DNA from 2 places in the Variovorax sp. UC74_104 genome. Region 1 is predicted to be linked to the other one. Evidence: riboswitches for the same ligand, from Rfam matches in the RefSeq annotation. Region 1 holds a riboswitch; the other holds the start of a gene.
The links. A riboswitch is a leader RNA that binds a small molecule or an ion and turns the genes downstream of it on or off. The one in region 1 is predicted to bind cobalamin.

Region 1 (12,094 bases):
TGGTCGAGCTTGTCGAGCACGCGGCGCACGTCGGCGTGGCTCTTGGGTTCGAGCACCAGCACCTTCATGCCCAGCGCCTCCAGCCGTTGCGTGACGCGCGAGGACTTGGCCAGCAGCACCGCATCGGGCTTGAGCGCGACGATGGCCTCCACGTTCGGATCGATGCCGCCGCCGAGCTGCGGCAGCGCCTTCACCTGCTCGGGCGAGTTGGAGTACCGGTCCACGCCCACCAGCCGGTCGCAGGCGCCGAGCGCGCAGACCGACTCGGTGAGCGAAGGCAGCAGCGTGACGATGCGCTGCGGCGGCTGCGGCAGGCTCACCGAAACGCCGCGCTCGTCGACCACGTCGAGCGCATGTGCGGCGAGCGCCAGCAGGGCGAGGCCGATTGCCGCCAGCGGATTGCGGATCTTCTTCATGCTCATGCGGCGGGCGCCTTCAGGCTCAACGGCAGTCCGGCCGCCATCAGCGTGACCCGGCCGCAGGCGGCGGCCACGTCCTGGTTGAGCCGGCCCAGAGCGTCGACGAAGGCGCGCGTCTCGCGGCCCATCGGGATCACGCCCAGGCCGATCTCGTTGCCGACCAGCACCACCGGGCCCGGCGCATCGCGCAGCGCGACCAGCAGCATCGCGATGTGCGTCGCCGGGGTGCGCGTCACGGGGCGGGCGTCTTCGCTGGGCATCGGCATCAGCAGGTTGGTGAGCCACATCGTGAGGCAGTCGACCACCACCAGCGTTTCTGGCGTGCTCTGCGTGACGATGGCGCGCGCGAGCTCGACCGGCTCCTCGATGGTGCGCATGCCGGGCACGCGCTCGGCGCGGTCGGCCTGGTGGCGCACGATGCGCTCCAGCATCTCGTCGTCGTAGGCCTGGGCCGTGGCGATCAGCACGGCGCGGCGCGTGCGCGCATCAGTGGCGAGCCAGTCGGCGGCGCGCTGCTCGGCGCGGCGCGACTTGCCGCTCTTCTGGCCGCCGAGGATGAACTCGTGCTCCTGGGTCCTAGGCTTGATCGGTTGATGCGGCATGGCTCTCCAACTCCATGGGCATGGCGCCGAAAAGGCGCGCGGTGGCTTGCGGACTGGACGCGAACCACGCATGGAAATAGCTCGCGCGCACCGGCCCGTGCACGTACAGCGCTTCGCCGGCGCGCCCGCCCACGGGCTGGGTCGCTCCGGGCCGGGCAGTGTGCGCGGCGGGCACGAGCGGCGTCTCGCAGCTCGAATAGTGGAATGTGTGGCCGCGCAGGACATGGCCGCCGAGCGAGAGCTGCTGCGGCCCGAGGCCGGCCAGCCGCTTCTGCATGGTCACGCGGCCCGGCAGCAGGCCCCAGAGGCGGTGGACCTGCCCGCCGTCCTGAATGGCCAGTTCGTCGAACAGCGCCATCATCCCGCCGCACTCGGCCCAGATCGGCTTGCCCGCGGCGACGTGCGCGGCGAGCGACTCGCGCATCGGCTCGCAGGCTGCCAGCGCCTGCGCGTGGAGCTCCGGGTAGCCGCCGGGCAGCCAGACGGCATCGCAGGCCGGCAAGGCATCGCCCGCGAGCGGCGAGAAGAAGCTCAGCCGCGCGCCCAGTGCCGTGAGCACGTCGAGGTTCGCGGGGTAGATGAAGGAGAACGCGGCGTCGCGCGCAATCGCGATGGTGCGGCCGGCCAGCACCGGCGGCACGGCCTGCGCCTCATCGGCTGGGGGAGCCTCGAAGCGCACCTGCGGCAACCGGGCGACCGGCATCCGTCCGAGCGGCGTGGCGGCCAGCACGTCGGCCACCGCGTCGAGCCTCGCCATCGCATCGCCGAGCTCGGTGGCGGCCACCAGCCCCAGGTGCCGTTCGGGCAGCGCGAACCCCGCATCGCGCGGCAAGGCGCCGAGCCATTGCGAGGGATCGCGCAGCGCGTCCTTCAGCATGCCCGCGTGCCGGTCGCCGGCCACGCGGTTCGCCAGCACGCCAGCCCACGGCAGGCCGGAGCGGAAGTTCTGCAGCCCATAGGCCAGCGCGCCGAAGGTGCCGGCCATGGCCTGTGCGTCGATCACCGCCAGCACCGGCAGGCCGAAGCGCTGCGCGAGGTCGGCGGCACTGGGCGTGCCGTCGAAGAGGCCCATCACGCCTTCGACGATCAGCAAGTCGCATCCGGCCGCGGCCTCGTGCAGGCGCGCGCCGCAGTCGGCCTCGCCGGTCATCCAGAGATCGAGCGAATGCACCGGCGCGCCGGTGGCCAGCGCCAGCCAGTGCGGATCGAGGAAGTCGGGCCCGCACTTGAAGGCGCGCACGCGCCGGCCCTGGCGCGCATGCAGCCGGGCCAGCGCTGCCGCGACCGTGGTCTTGCCCTGCCCCGAGGCCGGGGCGGCCACCAGCACGGCGGCGCATGAAACCGCCGCGGCACCGCTGGCGGTGCCGTCCGGAGGGGGCGATGAGCTTATTGAGGCGTCCACTTGAGACCGACGTACGCGGTGCGGCCTGCGGTGGCGTACAGCCGCGCGAACTGGTAGTCCTTGTTGCCCGCATTGTCGACGCGTGCGACCAGGTTGAGGTCGCGCGTGATCTGCGTTGTGGCCGACAGGTTCAGCACCGTGTAGCCGCCGAGCTTGACGCCGTTGGCGGCATCGTCGTAGCGGCGGCTGGAGGTCTGCACCTCGGCGCCCAGCGTCCAGCCTGCGACGCGCCAGTCGGCGCCGAAGGTGGCGTGGCGCTGCGCGCGGCGCACGAGCAGGTTGTGGGTGGCGAGGTCGCGCGGATCCTGGAAGTCGAGCGAGCTGCGCAGCGTGACGTCGCCGATACGGTGGCTGCCCGACAGCGTCACGCCCTGGTAGCGCGCGCGGGCCGTGCTCGCGTAGCAGCCGAAGGACGAGGCGCAGCCCTTGGCGGAGCCGTCGAACACGATCAGGTTCTGCACGCGGTTGGCATACGCCACGATGCCCAGCTGCGTCGCGCCCTCGGTGTACTGCAGGCCCAGTTCGAGGTTGCGGCTCGATTCGGGCTTGAGCGTCGCCAGGCCGTATTCGCTGAAGCGCTGGTACAGCGTCGGCACGCGGAAGGCGGTGCCGGCCGAGGCCGTGAAGCGCAGCGACGGCGTGATGGCGTAGCCGTAGGCCGCGCTGCCGGTGGTCTTGCCGCCGAACTCGCTGTCCCTGTCGCGGCGCACGTGCAGCTGCAGCGAGTGCGGGCCCTGCACGAAGCCGTAGCCCAGCGAAATGGCGTTCTGCGAGCGGTCGCGCGAGAGCAGCTTCGAAGTGGTGGTGGGCGCGTTTTCGAGGGCGTCCTCGCGGCGCTCCAGCGTGGCGGTGACGAGGTGCGGGCCGAAGCGGAATTCGTTCTGGAACAGGTAGCCGCGCAGCCTTGTCTCGGTGCGGTAGAACGAGGGCTGGGTCTTGTAGACCGACTGCGAGTCGGTCACCTGCACGCGGGTGCTGTAGACGTCGTTCCACTTGGCCGACCAGGTCAGGCCGGCGGTGCGCAGCGTGTTGCTGGACACGTCGTCGCGGAACAGGATCGGCGGCTTGGTCTTGTACGGCACGGAGACGTCGTAGCCGGCCTTGATGTCGCTGGCGAGCATCGTGGCCTCGATGCGCTGGTCGGGCGTGATCTGGAAGCCCAGTTTCACGTTGCCCGAGGTGCTGTTGTAGCCGTCGCGGTCGGGGCTGGTGAAGCCGTCCTTGGTCACGTTGCGCTTGCTCACGGGCTGCACGTTGTAGCCCTTGCTCTCTTCATGCGCCACGCCGAAGGAGTAGTCGAAGAGGCCCGACTTGCCGCTCACGCCGCCTTCGATCCTGCGCAGGCCGTAGCTTCCGATGCCGATGCCCGCGTAGGGCGACACGCCCTCCTCGCCGCGCCTGGTGAAGAGCTGGATCACGCCGCCCACCGCGTCGGAGCCGTACACCGCGGCGGCCGGGCCGCGCAGCACTTCGATGCGGTCGATCTGCGACAGCGGAATGCCTTCCCAGCCGGCGCCGCCGGTCGATTGCGAGTCGATGCGCACACCGTCGAGGTACACGGCGGTGAAGCGCGTCTCGGCGCCGCGGATGAACAGGCTGGTGGTGTTGCCCACGCCGCCGGAGCGCGAGATCTCGATGCCGGGCAGGCGCGAGAGCAGGTCGGCCACGCCGGTCGCGCCGCTGCGCGCGATGGCGTTGCTGTCGACGACGGAGACGTCTCCCACGAGCTCCGACAGCGGCTGGGGCGTGCGGTTGGCCGTGACCACCGTCTCGCGCAGGGTGGAAGCCTCCTGGGCATGGGCCAGGCCGCCGAAGACGGAAACCAGCGCCAGCGGCAGGCAGGCGTGGCGGAAGCGGCGCGCAGGGGCGCGGCCGCGGGTAGAGCAAACACGGGAATTCATGGATCAAGCGAACGAACGTCAATACCCCTGGCCGGCCTCCCCGCCGGCGCCTGGGCGCAATGGCCGCGCATGCGTTCGTCAATCGATCTTCGACGCATGCGGCAGCCGCCTCGTTGGCCGGTATCCGGGCTGGCAGAACGACTCCTTGCCGCCTTCCCAGGCGCCTGTTTCAGGGCGCCCAGTGGCTCGATGGAAAGGTGTTGGCGCCTTGCGGCGCCGTCTGCTTGACCGTTGCGGGGGCAGCGCAGGCGGCTTCGGCCTTGTTCCGGTACGAACCGGGGCTTCCACTCCTGCTTCCCGTTGAACTGCGCCGTGCGAACCACGGCGCGAGCACCAACGGGCGGGATTTTATGCGCTGGGCAACGGGGCTTAAGTCGAAAGTTGCGGCGCCGCTAACATCGACGGCCATGATGCGGCCCGCCTCGGTCTTCCTGAATCTTCGCTCGGCGCTGCAGCGGCTCTTCGGTGTATCGGGCTGGCAGTCGATGCTGCTCTGGTCCATCGTGGCCGGGCTGCTGGGCACGCTGGCGACCGAGCTCTTCCGTGCCGCGCTGCTCGCCTTCGAGCACCTGGTGCTCGGTCCCGGCCAGGGGCTGGTCGCCATGGCGAAGCACCTGCCATGGTGGGCGCGCATCGCCTGCCCCACGGTGGGCGGGCTCGTGGCGGGGCTGCTGCTGGTGCTCGCGAAGCGCGTGGCCTCGCGCAGCGCCACGTCGGACTACATGGAAGCCATCGTGCTCGGCGACGGCCGCATTCCGGTGGCGCAGACGCTAGCGCGCAGCGCGTCGTCGCTGGTGAGCATCGGCACCGGCGGCTCGATCGGCCGCGAGGGCTCGATGGTGCAGCTGGCGGCGCTGGCCTCTTCGCTGCTGGGGCAGGCCTTGCGCTTTCCGGCCGAGCGGCTGCGGCTGCTGGTGGCCTGTGGCGCGGCGGCCGGCCTCACAGCCGCGTACAACGCGCCCATCGCGGGCGCCTTTTTCGTCGCGGAGATCGTGCTGGGCTCCATCGCGATGGAGAGCGTGGGGCCGATCATCATCGCGTCGGTGGTCGCCAACGTCGCGATGCGGGCGCTGCCGGGCTACCAGCCGCCTTACAAGATGCCGCCCTTCCCGGAGATCCACGGCACCGAGGTCGTGCTGTTCTGCTTGCTCGGCGTGCTGCTGGGCTTCGCGGCGGTGGGCTTCCTGCGTGCGCTGCAGGGCAGCCGGGCGCTGTTCTCGCGGCTGCCGATGGCGCTGCCGTGGCGGCTGGCGCTGGGCGGGCTGGTCATGGGCGCGGTGTCGGTGCCGGTGCCGGAGGTCTGGGGCAACGGCTACAGCGTGGTCAATTCGGTGCTGCACACGCCCTGGGCATGGACGCTGATCGCGATGGTGCTGCTCGCCAAGGCGGTGGCGACGATGGCAACGGCCGGCTCGGGCGCGGTGGGCGGCGTGTTCACGCCGGCGCTCTTCTTCGGCTGCATGATCGGCGCGCTGTTCGGCCAGGGCGTGCAGGCGCTGTGGCCGGCGGCGAGCTCGGCGCCGTTTGCCTACGCCATCGTCGGCATGGGCGCGTTCCTGGCGGGTGCCACGCAGGCGCCGCTGATGGCGATCTTGATGATCTTCGAGATGACGCTGAGCTACCAGGTCATGCTGCCGCTGATGGCCGCGAGCGTCATCGCGTATTTCGTGGCGCGCTCGGCCAACGCGGGCTCGATGTACGAGATCACGCTGCACCGCAACGCCCAGCGCGACGACCAGATGCGCCTGCGCGGGCTGCACATGCGCGACCTGGCGCAGCCGGCCGAAACCGTGGTCGGCCCGCAGGCGGACCGCGAGGCGATGAGCAGGCTCTTCCTGCAGTACCCCGTCAAATACCTGTACGTGGTGGACTCGGACAACCGTTACCTCGGCGTGGTGCCGCTCTCGTCGCTCGGCACGGCACCGCAGGAGACGACGGCCGGCGCCCTGCTCTCGCAGGCCATCCAGCCGGTCACCGCGGACACGGGACTGGGCGAGGCGCTGCAGCGCTTTCTCGATCATCTGGGCGAGCGGCTGCCGCTGATCGAGAGCGCAGCCAACCCGGTGCTGCTGGGCGTGGTCGCCAAGAGCGCGCTGCTGGCGACCTACGTGCGGCTCAGCGAAGCCTGAGAGGGCCAGGAGCGTTTGATCCGCGGGCGGCAAAGCCGCAGAATCCCTGCCACGCCGGGCAGCGCGTCCGGCCTCGGCGGGACCGCCTCCCCGGGAAACTACAATCGCCAACCATGCCCGCCTCCAGCCCCATCGATCAGATCGCCGAGCGCGTCGAACGACTGCTCGTGCGTCACGAAGAGGTGCAGCGCACCAACGCGCTGCTGCAGGAACAGGTCGATGCGCTCACGCGCGAACGCGACGCACTGAAGTCGCGGCTCGTCGCGGCCCGCACGCGCCTCGATGCCCTGCTCGAACGGCTGCCGGCAGAACCACCTTCCGAAGACTCCCCCGCATGAAGCAGATTGAAGTACAGATCATGGGACAGAGCTATCTGCTCGGCTGTCCCGACGGCGGCGAGGCGCAGCTGCGCCAAGCCGTCGAACGCGTGGATGCCGCCATGTGCAAGATCCGCGACGCGGGAAAAGTCAAGGCCCGCGACCGCATCGCGGTGCTGGCATCGCTGAACCTGGCATTCGACCTTGCCGCGCAGCAGGCCGCTGCCAGCGCGGCACCCGCTCCGGCGGCAGCGCCCGATACCACCGAAACCGACCCGAAAGCTGCCCAGCTCATTCAAAGACTCGATCAGGCCCTGGCGGGCGATGGACATTTGCTCTGAACGGGTTCCGCCGGCAGGGCTGCAGCGGTAAAATCCAAACTGTCTGCGGTGCGCGTTGGGCTTTATATGTCCTTGTTCCAATGCTCTACGGAGCCGGGCTTGGTAAATCGCTCGACGGGTGTGATCATCTCGCGTCAGATGAACCCGAAGTCTTGCTGCCCTCGCCCACCTGAACCCCGGTTCAGGATGCGAGTCCGGCGCCCACTTGCAGACACCTAATTCCGCCACGGCCCCCTGCACACGCTGCTCGGGGCCGTTGCTTTTTGCGATACAGAATTTCCGTGAACGTCTCCAGCCTGCTCGACCCCATCCTCATCGCCGAACTCGCCGCCCTGGGGCTTGGCACCGGTTTCCTCGCAGGCCTGCTGGGCATCGGCGGCGGCATGCTGATGGTGCCCTTCATCACGATCATCATGGGCCACCGCGGCGCGCCGGCCGACCTCTCGGTGAAGATGGCCATCGCGACCTCGATGGCGACCATCATCTTCACCTCGGTGTCGAGCGTGCGCGCGCACCACAAGCGCGGCGCGGTGCGCTGGGAGATCGTGCGGCGCCTCGCGCCCGGCATCGTCATCGGCAGCCTGGTGGGCAGCCTCGGCGTGTTCGCGCTGCTCAAGGGCACGGCGCTGGCGATCTTCTTCGCGCTGTTCGTGGGCTTCTCGGCCACGCAGATGTTCCTCGACAAGAAGCCCGCCCCCACGCGGCAGATGCCGGGCACGGGCGGCCAGCTCGCGGCGGGCGGCGCCATCGGCTTCATCTCGGGCCTGGTGGGCGCGGGCGGCGGCTTCATCAGCGTGCCGTTCATGACGTGGTGCAACATCTCCATCCACAACGCGGTGGCAACCAGCGCGGCGCTGGGCTTTCCGATCGCGGTGGCGAACGTGCTGGGCTACGCGGTCAGCGGACAGTCGGTGCAGGGCCTGCCGGCCGGCTCCTTCGGCTACATCTGGCTGCCCGCGCTGGCGGTGATCGCGCTGTGCAGCGTGATCACGGCGCCGCTGGGCGCGAAGGCCGCGCACAGCCTGCCGGTGAAGAAGCTCAAGCGCGTGTTCGCGAGCATCCTCTACCTGCTGGCGGCCTACATGCTCTGGAAGGGCCTGCACGGCTGATTCCCTTCGGGCCCAAGGCCCTTGCGCCAGAGGTGCGACTCGTTGCCGCCCGTGCGCCGCGAGCCGTATAACGAGGCCATGAAAATCCTCATCGCAGTCGACGGCAGCGCCTACACGCAGAAGGCGCTGGCTTATCTGGTCGCCAACCGGGCCATGTTCGTGGACGGCCACGAGCTGGTCATCGTGCACGTGTGCACGGGCATCTCGGGCCACGTCACGCGCCACCTCAGCAAGGAGATCGTCTCCGAGTACTACGCCGAGGAAAGCGCCAAGGTGATCGAGCCCGTGAAGGCCCAGCTCGCGGCGCAGGGCATCACGAACTACACGGTCGATGCGCGCCACGGCCACATCGCCGAGGAGATCCTCAAGTCGGCCGCCGCCGCGCACGCCGGGCTGATCGTGCTCGGCACGCATGGCCACGGCATCCTGGGCCGCGCGCTGATGGGCTCGGTCGCCACCAAGGTGATCGCCGAGACGAACACCACGGTGCTGCTGGTTCAGTAAGCCGGTCCGTCGATCCACCGATCCGTTATTGCGTGCGCTGCTGCCGCCATTCGCGCGGCGAGCAGCCGAATCGCTCCTTGAACGCGCGGCTGAAATGCGCCGCGTCGTTGAAGCCCCTGCCATAGGCGATGTCCGCCACGGGCCGGCCCGCGAGGCGCGGCTCCAGCAGGTCGCGGCTGCAGGCCTCCAGCCTGCGCTCCCAGATGTACTGCGATGGCGTGAGCGGCTCGCTCCTGAACGCGCGATGGATGTGGCTGACCGACACGCCCAGCCCCGCCGCCAGAGTGCTGACCGATAGCGACGGATCGCCCAGCTGCTCGTCGATGCGCCGCTTCACGCGCGCCAGGTGGTACGCCGCCAGATTGCTCAGCGATGGCGCGCTGGCCGCCGGCAGCGTCTGCAGCCCCGCCACCAGGATGTTCTGCACGCCGTTGGCCACCGCGAGGGCCGAGGCCGGCTGCAGCATGTCGATGTCCTCGCGCAGCGTGCGGATCATGCCCAGCAGCAGGTGCCCCGCGCCCTCGCGGCCCGAAACGGTGGTGGCCGTGAGCGCCTGGGTGTCGCGCAGCTCGCTGCGCAGGCGCTCGCCGGGCAGCTTGAGCACGATCTGCTCGAATGATTCGTCGAACAGCAGCTGGTAGGGCCGCGTGCTGTCGTACAGCGCGAAGTCGCCGGCCGACAGCACGGCGTCGCGCCCGTCCTGCCGCACCACGCCCCGGCCGCGCGCCTGGATGCTCACGAGGAAATAGTCGTCGCTCGAATGCGAGATGTGTCCCGGCGTGCGCATCACCTTCTGCGGGCTCGAGGTGACGACCGACACGTCGAGCCCCGGCAGCGTGTGCTGGCGGATGCTGCCCTCGAAATCGCCCGAGCCGCCCGAATTGCCCTCGCGCACCGGGTCGCAGCCCAGCTGCACGTAGACGTTGCAGATCATGTCGGTCCAGTAGGCGAGCCGCTGGTCGCGCGGGACGGCGTCGGTGCTGAGCAGCTGGGTCATCGGGATTCCTCGGAAGGCCTGAGGGGTAGCGAACGGATGCAACGCTGGAACAAGAACGCCGCCAAACCGGGTCAAGGCGTTCAGGCGGCGCGAATCTACGCTTCAAGCAACCCGCATGCCACAGCGCAAACCCGGTGCCTGCGGACCACGCCTCGTTACTTTCATTGCATCTGGAGAAGCATTCATGCCGACCACCGTCCACCCCAAGCTGCGCGTCGCCGCAGTGCAGGCCGCCCCCGTGTTCCTCGACCTCGACGGCACCATCGACAAGACCATCGACCTCATGGCGCAGGCCGCGAAACAGGGCGTGAAGCTCATCGCCTTCCCCGAGACCTGGGTGCCCGGCTACCCGTGGTGGATCTGGCTCGATTCGCCGGCCTGGGGCATGCAGTTCGTGCAGCGCTACCACGACAACTCGCTGGTCGTCGGCTCAGCCGAGTTCGAGCGCATCGCGCAGGCGGCGCGCAGGCTCGGCATCTGGGTGTCGCTGGGCTACAGCGAGAAGGCTGCGGGCAGCCTCTACATCGCGCAGGCGCTCATCGACGACCAGGGCCGCACGGTGCAGACGCGGCGCAAGCTCAAGCCCACGCACGTCGAGCGCACGGTGTTCGGCGAGGGTGACGGCTCCGACCTCGCCGTGGTCGAGACGCCGCTGGGCAACATCGGCTCGCTTGCCTGCTGGGAGCACCTGCAGCCGCTGAGCAAGTACGCGATGTATTCGCAGAACGAGCAGATCCACTGCGGCGCATGGCCGAGCTTCTCGCTCTACCGCGGCGCGGCCTACGCGCTCGGGCCCGAAGTCAACAATGCCGCGAGCCAGGTGTATGCGGCCGAGGGCCAGTGCTTCGTGATCGCGCCCTGCGCCACCGTGTCGAAGGCCATGAGCGAGCTGATGTGCACCGACGCCGGCAAGCAGCAGATGCTGCGCGTCGGCGGCGGCTACGCGCGCATCTTCGCGCCCGACGGCTCGCCGCTGGGAACGCCGCTCGCGGAAGACGAGGAAGGCCTGGTCGTCGCCGACATCGACCTCGGCATGATCTCGCTCGCCAAGGCGGCCGGCGACCCGAGCGGCCACTACTCGCGGCCAGACTGCACGCAGCTGCTGTTCAACAAGACCCGCCGCGAGCCGGTCGTGGTGCAGCAGGCGCCGTTGCCATCGCCGTCCGAACCCGAAGCCAGCGTGTCCGAGCCCGTTGCGGCCTGAACCCTTGGAGGCAAGCCATGGAATCCGCCATCGACGGGCACCTGAAGTGCCCCCGCACGCGCCACCGCCGCGTGGAAGACGACTACGTGCCGCCCTACCCCGCATGGTCGGCCCGCGCCCCTGTGTCGGTGAAGCAGGTGGTGATGGGCTACTTCGGCGTGCAGTCGCGCGGCCCGGAGATGCAGGGCCGCGCCTGCGCCGCGCTGATGAAGATCGCACGCGACTTCGCCCTGCCCGACGGGCCCGGCCATCACGACCTCACGCACTACGTCGACGCGCAGGGCTTCGACAACATGATCGCCATCGCCTACTGGAGCGACCCCGCCGCCTACGCCCGCTGGTGCGCGACACCGGCCATCGACGCCTGGTGGCGCTCCGACGAGCGGCTCGCGGAAGGCCTGGGCTACTTCCGCGAGATCGCCTCGCCGCGCGTCGAGCACTTCGAGACCATGTTCAACACGCCCGACCGCTTCGAGGGCGTCGGCGTGGTCATGGGCGGCGTCAGCGGCGAGTTTCAGGAGCACGGCTACTGGGGTTCGATGCGCGACCGCATTCCGCTCTCGCAGACCGACGCGATGGCGCCCTCGGGCGCGCGGGCGGTGATCGCGGGCGCGCCGGCACCGGGGCAGCGCGTGCGCATCGCAGGGCACGAGAACGTCGCGATGATCCGCTCCGGCCAGGAGTGGACCGACACCACCGGCCAGGAACGCAAGCTCTACCTGGAAGACATGGAGCCCGTGCTGCGCGAGGGCATGGACTTCCTACGCGACCAGGGGCTGGGCATCGGCTGCTACAGCAACCGCTACATGCGCCATCTGGATGCGCAGGGCACACCGCTGCAGAAGTCCTTCGGACTGAGCTACTGGCGCTCGCTGGCCGACATGGAGCGCTGGGCCGAGTCGCACCCCACCCACGTCGCGATCTTCGGCAGCTTCATGCGCTATGTGCAGGCGCTGAACTTCCATCTGCAGCTGCGCGTGTACCACGAGGTGTCGGTGCTCAAGGCCGACGAGCAGAGCTACGAGTACGTCAACTGCCACGCGGGCAGCGGGCTGATGAACGGACTCGCGCCAGCGGCAGTCGGGGCTTGAACCGGCTCAGGCCGCGAACAGCCCCTTGTGCTCGGTACGCAGCAGCGCCTTCTGCACCTTGCCCATGGCGTTGCGCGG
Region 2 (5,327 bases), 1.0 Mb from region 1:
CCCCACAGCGTCTCCCTCATCAACACGATCGCCGCCGGCCTGGGGCTGGCGCTCATGCTCGGCTTTCTTGCGGCCAGGCTGCGATTGCCGGCGCTGGTCGGCTACCTGCTGGCGGGCGTGATCATCGGGCCCTTCACGCCGGGTTTCGTGGCCGACGCGGGCATCGCGGCCCAGCTCGCGGAAATCGGCGTGATGCTGCTGATGTTCGGCGTGGGCCTTCATTTCTCCCTCGACGACCTGCTGGCGGTGCGCAAGATCGCGCTGCCGGGCGCGCTCGCGCAGATTGCGGTGGCCACGCTGCTGGGCGGCGGCCTGGCCCTGTGGTGGGGCTGGAGCCCCGGCGCTGCGCTGGTGTTCGGGCTGGCGCTGTCGGTGGCGAGCACGGTCGTGCTGCTGCGCGCGCTGGAAAGCCTGGGCATCCTCGATTCGTTCACCGGGCGCATCGCCGTCGGCTGGCTGGTGGTGGAAGACCTGGCGATGGTGCTGGTGCTCGTGCTGCTGCCGCCGCTGGCGGGCACGCTCGGCGTGCAGGGCGGGGCAGGCGCAGCTGGCAATGCCGACCCGCTGTGGCAGACGCTGGGCCTCACGCTGCTGCAGGTGGGCGGCTTCGTCGCGCTGATGCTGGTGGTGGGGCGCCGCGTGTTCCCGTGGATCCTCTGGCAGGTCACGCGCACCGGCTCGCGCGAGTTGTTCACGCTGTGCGTGGTGGCGGCGGCCGTGAGCATCGCCTACGCGTCGGCGGCGCTCTTCGGCGTTTCCTTCGCGCTGGGCGCCTTCTTCGCCGGGATGGTGATGCGCGAGTCGCAGTTCGCCCACCGGGCCGCGCAGGAGTCGCTGCCGCTGCGCGACGCCTTCGCGGTGCTGTTCTTCGTGTCGGTCGGCATGCTGTTCGACCCATCGGTGCTGATCGAGCGGCCACTGCAGGTGCTGGCGGTGGTGCTGGTGATCGTGCTGGGCAAGTCGCTCGCGGCCTGCGCGCTGGTGCTGGTGTTCCGCTATCCGCTGGGCACGGCGCTCACGGTGAGCGCGAGCCTGGCGCAGATCGGCGAGTTCTCCTTCATCCTGGCCGGGCTGGGCGTGTCGCTGGGCCTGCTGCCGGTGGAAGGGCAGAGCCTGGTGCTGGCCGGGGCGCTGATTTCCATCGCCACCAATCCGCTGTGGTTCAGCCTGATCGCGCCGATGCAGAAATGGCTGCATGCGCATTCCTCCTTCGCGCGCGGCCTGGAGATGCGCGAGGACCCGCTGGCCGAGCTGCCCATGACCACCGAGGCCAAGTACCTCTCGCGGCAGGTGGTGCTGGTGGGCTACGGCCGGGTCGGGCGCCGCATCGCGGCCGAACTCGACGCCAACGACATTCCCTACGTGGTGGCGGAGCAGAACCGCGAGCTGGTCGAGAAGCTGCGCGAGGCAGGCACGCCGGCGGTGTGGGGCGATGCAGCCGACCCGGCGGTGCTGATCCAGGCCCACATCGCGCGTGCACGCGTGCTGGTGGTTGCAACGCCGGACACCATGAACGTGCGCCAGATGATGGAAACCGCGCGCACGCTCAACCCCGCCATCCAGACCGTGATCCGCAGCCACAACGAGCAGGAAGCGCGGTTGCTCACGCAGGAAACATCAGCCACCGTTTTCCTCGGCGAGCACGAACTGGCTCAGGCCATGGCCCGCGACGTGGTGCAGCGGGCTGTATCGATGGCGGTGCCGGCCTGACGCTTGGCGGGCGCCGCCGTCGGCTCAGAGATCTTCGATCACCAGCGTGCGGTAGCGCTGGGCGATGGAGTAGGGCACGGTGCGCACCAGTTCCATCAGCCGCTCGGCCGCCGCGCCGTCCTTGGTCCTGACGAGCAGGCCGGTATGGCCCTCCTGCGCCAGCTTGGCGTAGGCACGCACCGTCGCCGCGTCGGTGCCGGCGGAGGGAAGGGGGCTGTCGGCCGAACTCACCGTCGGCGCGATCTCCGCGAGCACCGTCTCGGCGGGAAGCAGGTAGACCTCGTCGCCGCTCACGCCTTTTTCGATCAGGCGGTGGCCGATGCGGTCCGCGTCTTGCGCGCTGGGGAACATCACCATCGAGTAGCCGGTCGGGTAGAAGGCGCCGCCGATGCTCGATCGCATGCCGGGTTCAAGAGTGAAGTGCTTCATTGCTGCCTCCTGTTCTTGGTCGGTTCTTCTTCGAAAACTCGGAGATCCCTGTGAATACAACATTAGGTCGCAGCCGGGGCATGCTCTGTAGGAGAACCCCGAAAGCTCTGTCAACCGCACCCGTGCGTTCCCTGTTCATCCAGTAATCAGGCAGCACATTCATCCTCGCACCATGCCCCCCTCGAGAAACATCGCGCTCACCGTCCACGAACTGGAGGCGGGCGAGTTCTACTGGGTGCTGATGGAAGCCGTGGACGACTCGCCCGGCGCGCCCGGCGAAACCTCCCACGTCTACGTGCCGCTGGAGGCGGCCCACGAGCCGTACGCCACCTACTCCAATGCGCTTGTGGCGGGAGTGGCCATGATGCGGCGGCTGTTCGGGCCCGGCGGCCCCTGAGGCCGCCAGCGGGGCCTGGAGGGGCCCGGAGGGGCGCTACCTATAATCCCGCCGTTCCGATGCGGCAGTTTTCATTAGTTACCCGCCGCACCGGACAACACGGTTCGAAGGTGCCCCGCACGCCATCTCATCCTTGGCGACGGGGTTAAACGGGAAGCAGGTGAGCTGCGCCGTCGTTCTCTCCCGAGAGCGATGGACGCGCCAATTCCTGCGCTGCCCCCGCAACGGTCAGCGGATCTGGAACCCTCGGGCTCGTGCCTCATCGATCGGCACGGGCAGCCACTGCGCTTTGGCGTGGGAAGGCGAGGATTTCCGCCGCGGCGTGCATCCAAAGCATGCCGCGGCACTCCGCAAGCCCGGATACCGGCCTTCGCAACCGCCTTCGGACGCTGCGGGAGTGCGTGTCCGGGCCTGCCGCTTCACTCGCCCGCGAGCCGCCGCAGTCCCTTCGCCTCTACCCCCCGCCGCGTCCTTCATCGGTCAGGAGCCTGCGGGGACGCAGGCCGGAGGAGAAACTTCATGGGTCATGCATCGCCGCCAGGACGCGATCGCAGGAGGGCGTCGCAACGGCCGCGGCGCTGGGCGCGGTTTTCGGGGCTTTCCAGTCTTTCGCTGGGTTGGGGGCTGGCCCTGGGGCCCTGTGCGGCGGCCTTCGCGCAAACGCCCGACGGCCAGACCCTCAAGCCGATCCAGGTCGATGCCGAACGGCACACGCCATTGGCCATCGACGAACCCACGCAGACCGGCAGCCGCCTGGGCCTCACGCCGCTCGAGACGCCGGCCAGCGTCGAGGTGCTGTCGGGCGACACCATCCGCGCGCGCGGCGACGTCTCGGTGGTCGACGCCGTCACCCGCGCCACCGGCATCACCGGCTCGCCCGGTCCGGGCAACGGCGGCACCGCGCTGGTGGCGCGCGGCTTCCTCGGCCACGGCTCGGTGATGCAGCTCTTCGACGGCACGCGCCTCTACGCGGGCGCCGGCACCGTCACCTTTCCCTTCGACACCTGGTCGGCCGACCGCATCGAGGTGCTGCGCGGCGCGGCCTCCGTGATGTACGGCGAGGGCGCCATCGGCGGCGCGATCAACGTGGTGCCGAAGAAGCCCACGCGCGGGCCGATCCGCAATGAAGCGCTGCTCACGCTCGGCTCCGACGCCACGCGGCAGGTGGCCTTCGGCAGCGGCGGGGCGATCAACGACCGGCTTTCGTACCGATTCGACATCAGCCAGCGCAACACAGACGGCTTCATGCAGCGCGGCGAGGCCGAGAGCCTGGCCGTGAGCGCGGCCGTGCGGCTCGACGTGTCACCGCAGCTGCAGTTCACGCTCTCGCACGACGAGGGCCGCCAGTCGCCGCAGCGCTACTACGGCGTGCCGCTGATCGACGGCCGCCTGAGCAGCCAGACGCTGCGACAGAACTACAACGTGGACGATGCCGAGATCAAGTACCGCGACAAGTGGACCCGCCTCGACGCCCAGTGGACGCCCAGCGACGCCGTCACCGTGCGCAACCAGCTCTACCGGCTGGAGAGCAAGCGCCACTGGCGCAACAGCGAGACCTACACCTACAGCCCCGCCACCCGCCGCGTGACGCGCGGCGACTACCTGGAGATCGGCCACGACCAGGAGCAGATCGGCAACCGCACCGACGCCACCTTCAGGCACGGGATGTTCGGCCTGGCCAACCAGGTGCTGGTGGGCTTCGACGTGAACCGCATCGACTTCACGCACACCAACGACTCTCCCTACGGTGGCCGATCGGTGGTCGATCCCTTCGTCTTCAGCCCCGGTTACTACGCGTCGCCCGTGGCCTACACGCCGCGCTACAAGACGAAGACCAGCACCTACGCCTTCTTTGCCGAGGACAAGCTGGCCTTCAACGAGCGGTGGTCGGTGGTGGGCAGCCTGCGCTGGGACCACGCGAAGGTCGCGCGCACCGACCTGCAGAACGCCGCCAACAGCTTCGGCAAGACCTTCGAGTACGCCACCGGCCGCCTCGGTGTGGTCTACGCACCCGACGCCTCGCAGTCGTTCTACGCGCAAGTGGCGCGCGCGGCCGATCCGCTGGGCTCGCTGGTGACCACCTCCGCGTCGCAGGCGGCCTTCGACCTCAGCACCGGCCGGCAGGTCGAGGTCGGCTACAAGCGCCAGCTCGCGGACAACCGCGGCGCCTGGACCGTCGCCGCCTACCGCATCGACAAGAACAAGCTGCTGTCGCGCGACGCCATCGATCCGACCGTCACCCAGCAGGTCGGCAAGCAGTCTTCCGAAGGCATCGAGGCCACGCTCGACCTGGCGCTGAGCTCCACGCTGCGGCTCGAGGCCAACGTCGCCAAGCTGCGTGCGCGCTACGACGACTTCAACGAAGTGGTCGGCGGCAGGCTGGTCTCTCGCGCCGGCAACACGCCCACCGGCGTGCCGGAGGAGGCCGCCAACCTCTGGCTCACCTGGCGCTTCCTGCCGCAGTGGGAGGCCGACGTCGGCCTGCGCTACGTGGGCTCGCGCCAGGTCGATTCGGCCAACTCGCGAAAGATCGGCTCCTACACGGTCGCCGATGCGGGCGTGAGCTGGCAGGCGAATCCGTCGCTCAAGCTCGCGCTGCGTGCCTACAACCTGGCCGACCGACGCTATCCGGTGTCGTTCTCGAACGGCGGCAACCAGTGGCTGCTGGGGCGTCCGCGCTCCTTCGAGCTGTCGGCGCTGGTCAGCTTCTGAACGACGGGCAGGACGAAGAACGCATGACCTCCGCATGGCGCCGCGCTTGGCCGCGCATCCGGCACTGGCTCTACTGGAC

Region 2: another riboswitch for cobalamin. It lies ahead of ACHMXA_RS15230 (TonB-dependent siderophore receptor); the one in region 1 lies ahead of ACHMXA_RS20025 (TonB-dependent receptor domain-containing protein).

The regions. Positions count from the first base shown of each region.
Region 1 is NZ_CP171978.1:4,259,958-4,272,051, forward strand. Features, by position in the region: gene ACHMXA_RS20010 (ABC transporter substrate-binding protein) at 1-422, opposite strand, end outside; gene ACHMXA_RS20015 (bifunctional adenosylcobinamide kinase/adenosylcobinamide-phosphate guanylyltransferase) at 419-1,021, opposite strand; gene ACHMXA_RS20020 (cobyrinate a,c-diamide synthase) at 996-2,423, opposite strand; gene ACHMXA_RS20025 (TonB-dependent receptor domain-containing protein) at 2,408-4,324, opposite strand; cobalamin riboswitch at 4,422-4,677, opposite strand; gene ACHMXA_RS20030 (ClcB-like voltage-gated chloride channel protein) at 4,732-6,453, shown strand; gene ACHMXA_RS20035 (hypothetical protein) at 6,567-6,791, shown strand; gene ACHMXA_RS20040 (cell division protein ZapA) at 6,788-7,111, shown strand; gene ACHMXA_RS20045 (sulfite exporter TauE/SafE family protein) at 7,393-8,220, shown strand; gene ACHMXA_RS20050 (universal stress protein) at 8,299-8,724, shown strand; gene ACHMXA_RS20055 (helix-turn-helix domain-containing protein) at 8,750-9,721, opposite strand; gene ACHMXA_RS20060 (carbon-nitrogen hydrolase family protein) at 9,906-10,925, shown strand; gene ACHMXA_RS20065 (phenylacetaldoxime dehydratase family protein) at 10,943-12,016, shown strand; gene ACHMXA_RS20070 (malonyl-CoA synthase) at 12,023-12,094, opposite strand, start outside.
Region 2 is NZ_CP171978.1:3,261,610-3,266,936, forward strand. Features, by position in the region: gene ybaL (YbaL family putative K(+) efflux transporter) at 1-1,710, shown strand, start outside; gene ACHMXA_RS15220 (hypothetical protein) at 1,735-2,139, opposite strand; gene ACHMXA_RS15225 (hypothetical protein) at 2,312-2,536, shown strand; cobalamin riboswitch at 2,628-2,923, shown strand; gene ACHMXA_RS15230 (TonB-dependent siderophore receptor) at 3,056-5,248, shown strand; gene ACHMXA_RS15235 (PepSY domain-containing protein) at 5,272-5,327, shown strand, end outside.